DNA from 4 places in the Shewanella sp. MF08487 genome. Region 2 is predicted to be linked to each of the others. Evidence: predicted binding sites of a transcription regulator. Region 2 holds the regulator's gene; each other region holds the start of a gene.

Region 1 (3,260 bases), on a different contig from region 2:
CGCCTTTAATTTAATTCACAGCCCAAGCGAGCCCGCATTAGAGCGCGGCAGTGTTGAGTTGTTCTTAAAACATAAAGTGCGCACGGTCGAAGCCTCGGCATTTTTAGGTTTAACGCCGCAAATCGTCTATTACCGCGCGGCGGGTTTGAGCCGCGACGAACATGGCGACATCGTCATTGGCAACAAAGTCATCGCCAAAATCAGCCGTACCGAAGTCGCGACTAAGTTTATGGAGCCCGCGCCAGCCAAAATCCTCCAGCAATTAGTGAGTGACGGCCTTATCAGCCAAGACCAAATGGCGATGGCGCAACTTGTGCCAATGGCAGACGACATCACAGCCGAAGCCGACTCAGGCGGCCATACCGACAATCGCCCATTGGTCACGCTATTACCGACGATTTTGGCGCTCAAAGATGAAATCCAAGCTAAGTATCAATACAAGACACCCATCCGCGTGGGTGCTGGCGGCGGCGTCGGTACACCCGATGCAGCATTAGCCACCTTCAACATGGGCGCGGCGTTTATCGTCACAGGTTCTATCAACCAAGCTTGCGTCGAAGCGGGCGCGAGTGAACACACCCGTAAGTTACTCGCCACCACAGAAATGGCCGATGTAACTATGGCGCCTGCCGCCGATATGTTCGAAATGGGCGTGAAATTACAAGTGGTTAAGCGCGGCACTCTGTTCCCAATGCGCGCCAATAAGCTGTATGAAATCTATACCCGTTACGATTCAATTGATGCCATCCCTGCGGACGAGCGTAAAAAACTCGAAGAGCAAGTGTTCCGTTCATCACTCGATGATATTTGGGCGGGCACAGTCGCCCACTTTAACGAGCGCGATCCTAAGCAAATCGAGCGCGCACTGGATAACCCAAAACGTAAGATGGCGTTGATTTTCCGCTGGTATTTGGGTCTGTCTAGCCGCTGGTCGAACACAGGTGAAGTCGGCCGCGAAATGGATTACCAAATTTGGGCAGGCCCAGCGCTCGGCGCATTTAATGCGTGGGCCAAAGGCAGTTATTTAGATGACTATAAGGCCCGTAATGCGGTGGATTTAGCCAAACATTTAATGGTAGGCGCAGCGTATCAATCCCGGATTAACCTGCTGTTATCCCAAGGCGCGAGCATTCCGGTCACACTACTACGCTGGAAACCGCTGAATCGTTTTTAAACGCTAGCAGCAGACAGTCTTACTAAAAGCCAACACTTATAACAATGTCGGCTTTTTAATAAACGTTATTTATTAAGAGGCTATACTTTTAAATAGGCTGTATTTTAATGGGATTATGCATGATGTTATTTGGGGCGTTTTACGACTGAAACTCTTACCGAAGGTTAGGTAAAAATTGCCTACCCCCTCCCCACTTCATGGCCTACACACACTGATGTGAATTTTAAAATACAAATAAAATCAAGTAGTTAATGCCACGCGTAAAAGTTGGCACTAAGATAGCAATATAACCATTACCATTAACCAGTCGCCATTAACCTTCAAATGATACAAAAGGTCAGATGCAGGATTAATACAAGGGCAAGGAGGTTTATATGTTAGGTTGGACATTGATATTTCTAATTGTTGCACTAATTGCAGGTGTATTTGGATTCACCGGTATTGCGGGCGCCGCAGCTGGGATCGCAAAAATCATTTTCTTTTTGTTTATTGTATTACTCGTGATTTCACTGCTGATCAACGCCTTTAAAGGTAAAGGACCGCGACTTTAATTTTAATTTTTTAGAAAGGAGAATAGATATGAAACCATTTACCCTGATGAGCACCGCAGCACTAACATTATTTCTTGCTTTAGGTTTATCCGCTTGTAGTGATAACAAAGCCGAAAATGCGGGTGAAAAAATTGATGAAGCGATTACCGATGCAGGTAACGCTATCGAAGATGCCTGTGAAGATGTTAAAGAAGGCGTTAATGCTAAAGATAAAAAGTGCTAATAGCCGTTAAGTTTAAGGGTGGTAATAGATAAATCTATTACCACCCTTTTTGATCCGCCTGAACCGCAATAAATTACCTACCATAACGGATACCAATGACCTTGGAGGAGACCCATGCTAGCCAATATTCACATCAAGTATTTCTATTCTGTGGGTGCTGTAATACTGGCCTATTTTGCGATAATCGGTACCTCTCCTCTGCTGACGTTTATATATGCTTGGGTAAGTTTGTCACTATTTTTAGTCAGCTCGGCGTATTGGTTTAATATGGCGAGTATTTTTAGGAAACGCCAAGATGGCACTATTCCTTGGTATATTCGCTGGGGGTTTATTCCTTTTTTACTGGGCAGTCAATTCTATAATTACTGGGCCAGAAAATACGATTCTGTACCGTCAATGCAAAAGATTGACGAGCAACTTTACCTCGGTAGCAGGTTAGTGCCTGCCGATCTTGCCAAGATAAAAGCCAATGGGATCACCGCGATTCTCGATGTTACTGCTGAATTTGATGCGCTGGATTGGTCACAATTTGAAGATCATATCGAATATTTAAATATTCCCATTCTAGACCATAGTGTGCCAACGAGTGCCCAGCTTAATCAAGCGGTTAACTGGTTACACCGCCAAGTGAGAGCTCAAAAAAACGTACTCATTCATTGTGCTATGGGCCGTGGCCGCTCAGTATTGGTTCTTGCGGCCTATCTTGTTTGCCAAGATAAACACCAAAGTTTCCCTAAGGTTTTGCAACGCATAAAACAAGCCCGCAAAACGGCGGGATTAAATAAATGGCAATTAAGAGCCGTTGAAAAAATGTACCACCAAAAACAAATTAACATCCATAAAATGGCATGGATTATCGCTAACCCTGTCTCGGGTGGCGGAAAATGGCAAGAATATAACGAACAAATTCAAGGTGAACTTAAGGCATATTTTGATGTTCATTTAGCGTTAACAACTGAAGACGTTTCAGCCAACACCCTCACCAAACAAGCCCGCGATGCTGGCGCTGATATTATTATCGCCTGCGGAGGTGATGGCACAGTGACTGAGGTTGCCTCAGAAATTGTCGATACCGATATCGCATTAGGCATTATCCCATTAGGTACTACCAACGCCTTAAGCCATGCGCTATTCGGCTTAAGCAGTAAACTGATCCCTGTATCTCAAGCCTTGGATAATATTATACAAGGCCATTACCAAGCCATAGATACCGCCCGCTGTAATGGACATTTAGTGTTGTTACTTGTGGGTATAGGGTTTGAGCAACAAATGATTGAATCTGCAAGTCGTGAGCGTAAGAATGCCCTGGGGC
Region 2 (3,260 bases):
TTTCTGCTGAAGGTGAAAATAGCAAAACGTTAGTGGCCACTGGTAATCCAGCTACTTATACCCAAATCCTCGATGATGGCCGCCCGGCATCGGCGAGCGCGAAAGAAATTCGTTATGACATGGCAAGCCGTACTCTCACCCTCAAAGGGTTAGCTTCATTAGATCAGGCGGGTAGCCAAGTCCGAGGAAATTTGATCCGCTACAATATTATCCAACAAAAATTAATTGCCGAAAGTACTGGCAGCGGTGACGATCGCGTGATCACAATTATTCAGCCAGAAAGCTATCAAGATGATGTAAAGCCTAATACGCCAACTGATAAACCTGTTAAAAAGCAGGATCCTCAATGACACAGATCACTCTAAGAGCACAAAACTTAGCGAAAAGTTATAAGAGCCGCCAAGTCGTTAAAGATGTCAGTTTGACGGTAAAAACCGGTCAAGTTGTTGGTCTACTCGGCCCAAACGGAGCCGGTAAAACCACGACCTTTTACATGGTTGTCGGGTTGGTAAAGAGCGATAAAGGACATATTTTTATCGATGATCATGATTTAACCGCTGACCCTATGCACTTACGTGCCCGCAAAGGCATTGGTTACTTACCGCAGGAAGCCAGTATCTTTCGTAAGCTGAGCGTACATGACAACATTATGGCTGTACTACAAACTCGCAAAGAATTAACGAAAGAACAAAGAGATGAAGAATTAGAACATCTGCTTGAAGAGTTCCATATCACCCATATACGTGACAGCCAAGGTATGTCGTTGTCTGGTGGCGAGCGTCGCCGTGTAGAAATTGCACGGGCTTTAGCAGCTAATCCTAAGTTCATTTTACTTGATGAACCTTTTGCTGGCGTCGATCCGATTTCAGTTATCGACATCAAGAAAATTATTGAGCAGCTTAAAAGTCGTGGCCTTGGTGTACTAATTACCGACCACAATGTTCGCGAGACATTAGATGTGTGTGAACATGCCTATATTGTCAGTCACGGAAACCTAATCGCAGAAGGAACTCCGGCAGAGATCTTAGACAATCAGCAGGTTAGGGCTGTGTACTTAGGTGAACAATTCAGGCTATAGTTAACCAAAGGGAGTCGATGGTCGTTAATTATACCACCATCCGGCTCGACTCAAGAGGGTAATCAGCGACCCCATCTAACAATAATAACTTAGGGATCTGCGGTAACATGAAAGCGTCACTCCAGCTCAAACTGGGTCAACAGTTAACCATGACGCCACAATTACAGCAGGCAATTCGTCTGTTGCAACTATCGTCATTAGAACTGCAGCAAGAGATCCAGCAAGCCTTAGATTCTAATCCCCTTCTCGAGCTGGAAGAGGATCAATTCGACGCAACTAAAGACCCTGTAAACCAAACGCTATCGGATACCGATTTCAGTGAATCCGTCGCTCCGCCACCAGAAAAAGACAGCTCTACCGTCGACACCGCAGAATCTTTAACTCAAGAATCCATGCCGGACGATCTTCCCATGGACACGACTTGGGATGAAGTATTTACCGCGTCACCTAACTCAGGTCCAGGTGGGAGTCGCGAAGACGATATGCCCTTTCAAGGTGAGACTAGCGACGGTTTATATGAGCACTTAGAATGGCAAAAAAATCTCACCCCCTTTTCTGAAACCGATTTAGCCATTGCGACCGCCATTATCGAAGCAATAAACGATCAAGGTTATCTCACTCAAAGCACTGAAGAAATTCTGGAAGCTATAGGTAACCCAGAGGTCGAACTTGACGAAGTCGAAGCCGTGCTTAAACGTATTCAACATTTCGACCCAATAGGTGTTGCCGCCAGAGATTTAAGCGAATGCCTGCTGATCCAACTGTCACACTTTGCGCCCGATACGCCCCATCTTGATAACGCCCGCATGCTGATTAAAGATCATTTAGATCTCATTGCGGCACGTGACTTTAGATTATTGATGCGTAAGACTAAGCTCAAAGAAGATGAGTTAAGAGACGGCATAACGCTCATCCAAACTCTTAATCCTCGCCCGGGTTTATTGATTACCCCCAACGAGGACGAATATGTTATTCCCGATGTATCAGTGTCAAAGAAAAATGGCCGCTGGGTCGTTGAACTTAACCCTGATAACATGCCTAAAATCAATGTAAATCAACATTATGCCTCTATGGCGCGCAGCTCTAAAAACCAAGCCGACAGCCAATTTATTCGTGGGCATCTGCAAGAGGCTAAATGGTTTATTAAAAGTTTAGAAAGTCGCAACGATACCCTGCTGAAAGTGGCGAACTGTATTGTCCAATACCAACAAGGCTTCTTTGAATATGGTGAAGAAGCGATGAAACCTATGGTACTTAACGATATTGCCGAAGCAGTCGAGATGCATGAGTCCACCATCTCGCGGGTGACCACCCAAAAATACATGCATACCCCAAAGGGGCTTTTTGAACTAAAATACTTCTTCTCTAGCCATGTTGGTACGGATGATGGTGGTGAATGTTCATCAACGGCAATCAGAGCCTTTATTAAAAAACTGGTTGCAGCAGAAAATCAGAAAAAACCATTAAGTGACAGTAAGATGGCACAACTTCTGGCAGAACAGGGAATAAATGTAGCACGCAGAACCATTGCGAAATATCGAGAAGCCATGCTTATTCCCCCTTCTAATCAGCGTAAGAGTTTATAACCTACAGTGAATATCGGAGGACGTTTCTATGCACATACACCTAGTTGGGCACCATATTGAAATTACCGAATCGTTACGCGCATATGTAGAAGAAAAGTTTTCAAAACTTGAACGCCATTTCGAACAGATCAATAATGTGCACGTTGTGCTCAATGTTGAGAAAATAAAACAAATTGCTGAAGCGAGGATAAACCTCATCGGTGGTGAAGTATTTGCTACTGCCGAGCATACTGATATGTATGCAGCTATAGACGCCCTGATAGACAAACTTGATCGTCAGGTTATTAAACACAAAGAGAAGTTAACAAAACACTAATAATGGAACTTTGTAGCATACTGCGGCCGGAGTGCACGACCTGCGCCACTCCGGGCAGCAAAAAAAAAGTACTGGAACTCATCAGCGACCTAGTCGCTGCCCAGTACCCGACCCTCTCATCTCAAGAGATATTCGAAAGCCTAGTGGCGCGCGAAAAGGTGGGGAGCACAGGTATAGGTAACGGTATCGCCATTCCACATGGTCGATTAGCCGATATAGATAAGCCCATTGCCGTACTTATTAAGTGCGAAGAGCCAATTGCATTTGATGCTATTGATAA
Region 3 (3,260 bases), on a different contig from region 2:
AATAAGTCACTTCTTTCACCTTTTGTGGACGACTCTGTTGCTGGTAAAGTGCCCAAACCTGAGAAAAATCAAGCTCTAACTCTGTGACATAATGTTCACCCGCCGGATAGCTCTTAACCACTCGCGCACCGCGTATCACCCCAGAAACAGAGGCTTTAACATTATCGTCGGTCAACATCCAATCACTTACACTACTATTGGCGGTGATTTTTTGGCCATAAACCTGTTCAGCTAACTCTCGATACGCCACAATTTTTGAGGCTTGCATCGCCATTAATACCCGCTGCGATTGCTCTTTAGCTGGCTGAGTCGCTAACGGTGCATAACCAATAGCGGTTAACTTTGGAAAATTAGGCGGTGGCACGTCCTCCCACTGAACATATTTATCCTTTGCGGCGCAGCCACTCAATAAAAGCGCAGTAATGAGTACCAAATAACGTTTCATTTTCCATCTCCTAAGACTCGCACTTCATTCATACCTGGGCTGGCCTGTCGGTAAAGGATGCCGTTTTGTGACACGATTTGCTCCGAAGGCTGCATATAGTTAGCCAATTCTTTTTGAGTCACAAACGTTTGCGAAGCCGACACCACACGATTGTTACTCAAACTCACAATACGCGTATTAATTGCCATGCCATTGGTAACAGCGCTCATTGTCGATACCAAAAGATGCTCTACGGGTAAGTCTTTCGAGAGTTTTTGCCAATCCCGCGTCAAAATAAAATCACCATCAGTAGTGACTTGTAAGCCATCCGCTAGATTTAAATCCACAACATTAAATTGAAAACTATGCAGCGAGGTCATTAACCCCTGTTGTAACTGCTGCGCCAGCGCATTAGAGCTATGCATATCGCCAACAAGTACGGGTGTTGTGACTACAATAGGCTGATCAGAACGTAGAGCATCATTTTGCTTAACTAATTCAGTGACTATTCGCTGCGCCAGATGGTTAATCATGGCTGTTGGCGGCAAACCATTGCCATCCACTAAACTGGGCTTTAGCGGTGTAACTGGTTTAGCAACGCATCCACCTAACATTAAAAATGTTAAGGGAATTATTACGCGCTTTAGCATTGAATGTACCTCATTGATGGTATGGGTTTGTTGACAATAAAGTGACTCACCCTATTGTGGTAAACTAATCAAGCAAACTTTAGACCAAGGTTACGTCCGAACCAAAAATATTATTTTTCATATCGACTTTATCGGCCGTTACAGATAAAACCTTATCAAAACACTTAGCTAATTAGGCATGGAAATTGCTTTCCACAATATTAGATAGGGTGCCAGAAAACTGGCTTAATAAACTGTATCGCCATTAGCTTAGCGATAAGGATTGAATTGATGCGTATATCACGTTCAGCTTCGCTCATTATGCTGAGCTTTGCACTATTGTCGTTACCGACTCAAGCCGAATGGATAGAGGCCAGTGGGGAAGCCGCTATAGTAAATGGCAACATAGCTCAAGCAAGAGAAGAAGCGATTAATCAAGCTGTGAGTTATGCGACTTTAAACGCTGGTATTAGAATATCCAGTGAGCAACAAACAACCAATGGTAATCTCACGCAGAATAAATTTGCATTAAACCGTTATGCTCAGGCAAGTAGCATTCAACTCATTAATGAGAGAATTCAAGGAAATAAAATAAATGTTTCCCTAAGAATCGATCTAAATGATGATCAGACACCACAATGCCCTAACGCGCATTTAAAAGCCGCTATATTAATTCCACAATCGCAAATTAAAGATCGTACTCAACTAAGATACGGACAGCTTTCAGGTTTTGAAGAAGCTATCGCCGAAAAACTAGGTAATACAATAGAAGATTACTCATCCACAAGTTTTAGCCATCTCCATGCTAAAGAGCGGCTCGATATTACACCAGATCTTGTCGATATTCGTGGTTATCGACTCCCAAGTTGGCTCAGTGAAATTACCGACAGCCAGTATATATTGCAGCCCCAAATTATCGATATTTCAGTAGACCCTGTGCAAGCGACCTTTCTTGGATTATGGGATGAGGCTCCGACAAGACAATTTCATTTTAAACTAAGTCTCTACCATGGGATAAGTGGAGAAGAAGTTTGGAGCAAAAGCTACAGTACATCAGCACCTTGGGAATTTGAAGAACAAGCCATAGTGACACCTAATAGCGATAGATTCTGGCGTTCGTTCTACGGTAAAAGTATCACCCAATTAATACAACAAGCTACTCAAGACTTAGACAGCACGCTCAATTGCAGACCATTACTAGGCCAAGTGGTGAGCCGCCAAGCTGACAGAATTATTTTAAATCTAGGTCGTAAACATGGCATTCGTGTTGGTGATAAATTCCAAGTCGTACTACAACAAAATTTACCCGATCGACTTAACGAAATGCGCGCTATCGCCACTAAGAGCCGAGCAACTGTAAAAATTGAACAAGTGAGCGAAGAAAGCTCAACAGCAGTACTTGAAGATCAAAATGCCACCTATAATGTACAGATAAACGACATAGCGATTAAGATTTAAGCAACTAAATTTTAAGCCTTTTAATCAAGGATAAAACCAGTATAATTACGCTCGTCTCTCTATAGCTCAACAGGATAGAGCAGCCGCCTCCTAAGCGGCCGATCGGGGTTCGAGTCCCTGTGGAGAGACCAGTTAACAGACTTATCTTGATAAACTATAACGACTTTCAAGGATACAGTTAATGACTGTGCTTTTTGACGCCAATTTAGACATCATAAACCAACGCTGGCCATTACTAGGTCTAGTGCTAAATACGGCTTCAGTCTTAGATTTAAATGCCCATTTAGTGCAAGGTACTGAACAAACAATTAGCGTTAATGGTATTCAGTTAAGCAGTCGTCATAATCGTATTGCAGAAGCACAGCTTTTAATTAATCAACTGCCAAGAAACTGTAGTGAAGCAACTGTTTATGGCGTCGGCATGGGGGATGTTCCTACAATTCTCGTGCAAAATCCGGCTATTAAACACATTCGTATCTGCCTACTCAACGTGAATCTATTGGCCTTATTATTGACTTATACCGATCAACGACAATGGTTAAGCGATCAACGCCTAGAACTGGAATATCAGCTTCAACATCACAGGCTAGCACAACAATATATAGCTATTACATCTGAACTATTACTGAGCAGCGATGAAAATGCTAGGCTGCGTGACTTAATCGTATTTAATAATAACCTGACCTATGCGAATAAAAGTCACGACAATCGCAATATTGATATAAAGCTTAAGCAACGGATGATAGAAA
Region 4 (3,260 bases), on a different contig from region 2:
ACACCATTGGCTTCAAAGAGTCTCGCGCTGAATTTGCCGATGTTTACGCTAATTCTATCTTCTCAAATGCGAAAACAGCTGTTGGGGGAGGGGTTGCGACGAGTCAGGTTGCTCAGCAATTTCATCAAGGTAGTTTACAGCTAACCAATAACTCCCTCGATATGGCGATTAAAGGTGGTGGTTTTTTTGTCACATCCTCTGATTTGGGCACCTCTGACCATGCATTTACCCGTGCGGGAGCATTCAAAGTTGATTCCAATAATTACATGGTGGATTCAGCTGGTAACTATTTGCAAACGTTTCCAGTAGACAAAGATGGCAACTCTACATCAGTGAGTTTAACGACGGCTAAGCCAGTGCAAATTCCTGACACTGCGGGTAGCCCAGTAAAAACGGAAAATGTCACTCTGCAAATGAACTTGGATGCTAAGGCTGCTACGCTCGATCCCGCTGCATTTGACCCAGCAGACCCAAAAACCTATAACAATGTCACTTCAATGACTATTTATGACTCCCTTGGCGAGTCACATATCATGACGACCTATTTTGTGAAGCCTAAAGACGGTGCATATAACGGCGAGAATAATTGGGTCGCTTATTATGCTGTTGATAATAAGCCTGTTAATTTGAGTGGCCCAGCAGGGAAATACGATGTAGATGCCGATGGTGATGGCTCTCCAGATGTACCACTTGTCTCTGGCGGTGGTGGTGTTTCAGCGCAAACAGCGGCTGGTTGGACTGGCGCCGTTTTGAAGTTCAATTCAGTGGGAGCATATATTGAGAGTAATCCTGCCGTGATTACTACTGAGCCGCTGGGTAATACGGGGGCTAATGTAATCGGCCCTGGAGCTGACGGTACTCAATCTTTAACGGTCAAGTTTAATGCCCCCACACAATATGCGGATCCTTTCTCAGCAACAGAGTTGAAGCAAGATGGAACGACAGTTGGGCGTTTAACTAACGTTGAAATTGGCACAGATGGTCTCATTACAGCTAGTTACAGTAATGGCTCGACGGTCAACCTGGCTCGGGTGGCATTAGTTCGTTTTGCTAATGAGCAAGGGCTAACGCAAGTCGGTAATACTTCGTGGAAAGCCAGTTTAGCCTCCGGCCCTGCGTTAGCGGGTGAGGCAAATAGTGGTACATTTGGTGGTATTAGCTCGTCAGCGTTAGAACAATCGAATATAGATTTAACGACTGAGCTAGTTGATTTGATTTCGGCGCAGCGTAACTTCCAAGCGAACTCTCGTACTCTTGAAGTGAACAACACTCTGCAACAAACCATTTTACAAATCCGCTAATTATTATATTGCTCAACTAAGTGTTGCCGCCTATGGCAACACTTAGCCTTTCTATACTGCTCCAACCATTCTCTTTATATATTTCTTATTTTTATCAGCAGATTAAACGTTATATTTTGTTGGCATGATGCTTGCTTTGCTATTGTCATGTAGAAAATTTGACGGAGTCGTCTGTGGACAAATTCCTTTATATCGCGATGAGCGGCGCTAAGCAAAATATGAATGAGCTGGCGCTCCGTGCGAACAACTTAGCCAATGCAAATACCGAGGGTTTTAAGTCCGATATGGCACAAGCCAGATCGATGCAAGCCTTTGGTGAAGGGTTGCCTACAAGGGTGTTTGCGATGACTGAGTCTCCGTCAGCAAATTTCAAATCTGGCCCAATAAAAACCACTGGACGAGATCTTGACGTTGCGATCAAAGGTGATGGTTGGTTTGCCGTGCAGACAAAAGACGGCACAGAAGCTTACACCCGTGCTGGTAGTTTAAGTTTTGATTCTACGGGTTTGTTACACAATGACAGAGGTAATCCTGTGATGGGCGATGCGGGTCCTATCGTATTACCACTTCCTATCGAAAAGGTTTCTATTTCTCAAGACGGGATAATTTCAGTGCGTCCCCAAGGTGCAACTGCCGAAGTAGTTGAGGAAGTGGGTCGATTGAAGCTGGTTAATCCAGGTAATGCCCAAATGATGCGTGGTGAAGATGGATTATTTCGGCTTATGTCTGGTGATGATGCTCCAGCTGACCCCACTGTCGGTCTTGAAAGTGGCGCAGTAGAGGGTAGTAATGTTAATCCTGTCGACGAAATGGTGTCGTTAATTAGCCTACAGCGTCAGTTTGAATTGCAAGTCAAAATGATGAAAACCGCGGAAGAAAACGATCGCGCTTCATCTTCATTAATGCGTATTAGTTAGGGGATAGACTATGCATCCGGCGTTATGGATTAGTAAAACTGGCTTAGACGCACAGCAAACTGACATTGCGGTGATCTCAAACAACGTGGCCAACGCCAGTACTGTAGGTTACAAGAAAAGTCGCGCAGTATTTGAAGATTTACTCTACCAAACCGTTAACCAAGCTGGCGGTGTTAGCGCTTCTAACACTAAATTGCCTAATGGTTTAAACATCGGCGCGGGTACTAAAGTGGTTGCTACGCAAAAAATGTTTACGCAAGGCAACATGCTGACAACGGATAACTCTTTAGATTTGATGATTGAGGGACCCGGTTTTTTTGAAATTCAATTACCCGATGGCACTGCTGCCTATACCCGAAATGGTCAGTTTACCTTAGATGATACCGGCCAAATTGTGACACCGGGCTCTGGATATCTGCTGCAGCCCGCGATCACTATCCCTGATAATGCAACCAGTATTACGGTCTCAGCTGAAGGCGAAGTCTCAGTAAAAATACCTGGAACAGCTGAAAACCAAGTGGTTGGTCAGTTGACCATGACGGATTTTATTAATCCATCGGGTCTGGATCCTATGGGGCAAAACTTATATACGGAAACGGGCGCGAGCGGTACACCTATCCAAGGTACGGCTTCGTTAGATGGCATGGGGGCCATTCGTCAAGGCGCCTTAGAAACCTCTAACGTGAACGTGACCGAAGAGCTAGTTAACCTTATCGAAAGTCAGCGCATTTACGAGATGAACTCAAAAGTGATTTCTGCAGTAGATCAGATGCTGTCTTATGTGACACAGAATTTATAGAGGCAAATATCATGGCTAGATATCTTGTGTTGGCCGTCGCGCTATTACTTGCAGCCTGTAGCTCGACGCAAAAGAAACCCCTTGCGGATGATCCATTTTATGCTCCTGTTTATCCAGAGGCGCCGCCGACTAAAGTGGCGGCTACGGGGTCAATTTATCAAGAAAGTCAATCTTCTAGCTTATATTCGGATATTCGCGCCCACAAAGTTGGCGATATTATCACTATTGTGTTGAAGGAATCGA

Evidence for each region. Region 2 encodes sigma-54, which starts transcription at its own class of promoters, with help from an activator protein. Its sites were predicted from a motif close to GTTGGCACGNNNNTNGNNT; they were not measured.
Region 1: the regulator sigma-54 is predicted to act here: its motif matches at 1,441-1,459, upstream of ACRN9H_RS10195 (DUF1328 domain-containing protein).
Region 3: the regulator sigma-54 is predicted to act here: its motif matches at 1,247-1,265, upstream of ACRN9H_RS01885 (flagellar assembly protein T N-terminal domain-containing protein).
Region 4: the regulator sigma-54 is predicted to act here: its motif matches at 1,420-1,438, upstream of flgF (flagellar basal-body rod protein FlgF).

What each region holds. Positions count from the first base shown of each region.
Region 1 covers NZ_JBOZPB010000012.1:33,050-36,309, forward strand. Annotated here, with positions in the region: gene pfaD (eicosapentaenoate synthase subunit PfaD) at 1-1,174, shown strand, start outside; gene ACRN9H_RS10195 (DUF1328 domain-containing protein) at 1,549-1,725, shown strand; gene ACRN9H_RS10200 (hypothetical protein) at 1,754-1,948, shown strand; gene ACRN9H_RS10205 (diacylglycerol kinase family protein) at 2,063-3,260, shown strand, end outside.
Region 2 covers NZ_JBOZPB010000030.1:31,333-34,592, forward strand. Annotated here, with positions in the region: gene lptA (lipopolysaccharide transport periplasmic protein LptA) at 1-350, shown strand, start outside; gene lptB (LPS export ABC transporter ATP-binding protein) at 347-1,078, shown strand; gene ACRN9H_RS17410 (RNA polymerase factor sigma-54) at 1,186-2,664, shown strand; gene hpf (ribosome hibernation promoting factor) at 2,693-2,980, shown strand; gene ptsN (PTS IIA-like nitrogen regulatory protein PtsN) at 2,983-3,260, shown strand, end outside.
Region 3 covers NZ_JBOZPB010000002.1:118,203-121,462, reverse strand. Annotated here, with positions in the region: gene ACRN9H_RS01895 (LPP20 family lipoprotein) at 1-445, opposite strand, end outside; gene ACRN9H_RS01890 (FlgO family outer membrane protein) at 442-1,074, opposite strand; gene ACRN9H_RS01885 (flagellar assembly protein T N-terminal domain-containing protein) at 1,345-2,511, shown strand; tRNA gene ACRN9H_RS01880 (tRNA-Arg) at 2,567-2,642, shown strand; gene ACRN9H_RS01875 (motility associated factor glycosyltransferase family protein) at 2,693-3,260, shown strand, end outside.
Region 4 covers NZ_JBOZPB010000002.1:127,084-130,343, forward strand. Annotated here, with positions in the region: gene flgE (flagellar hook protein FlgE) at 1-1,301, shown strand, start outside; gene flgF (flagellar basal-body rod protein FlgF) at 1,475-2,218, shown strand; gene flgG (flagellar basal-body rod protein FlgG) at 2,229-3,017, shown strand; gene flgH (flagellar basal body L-ring protein FlgH) at 3,029-3,260, shown strand, end outside.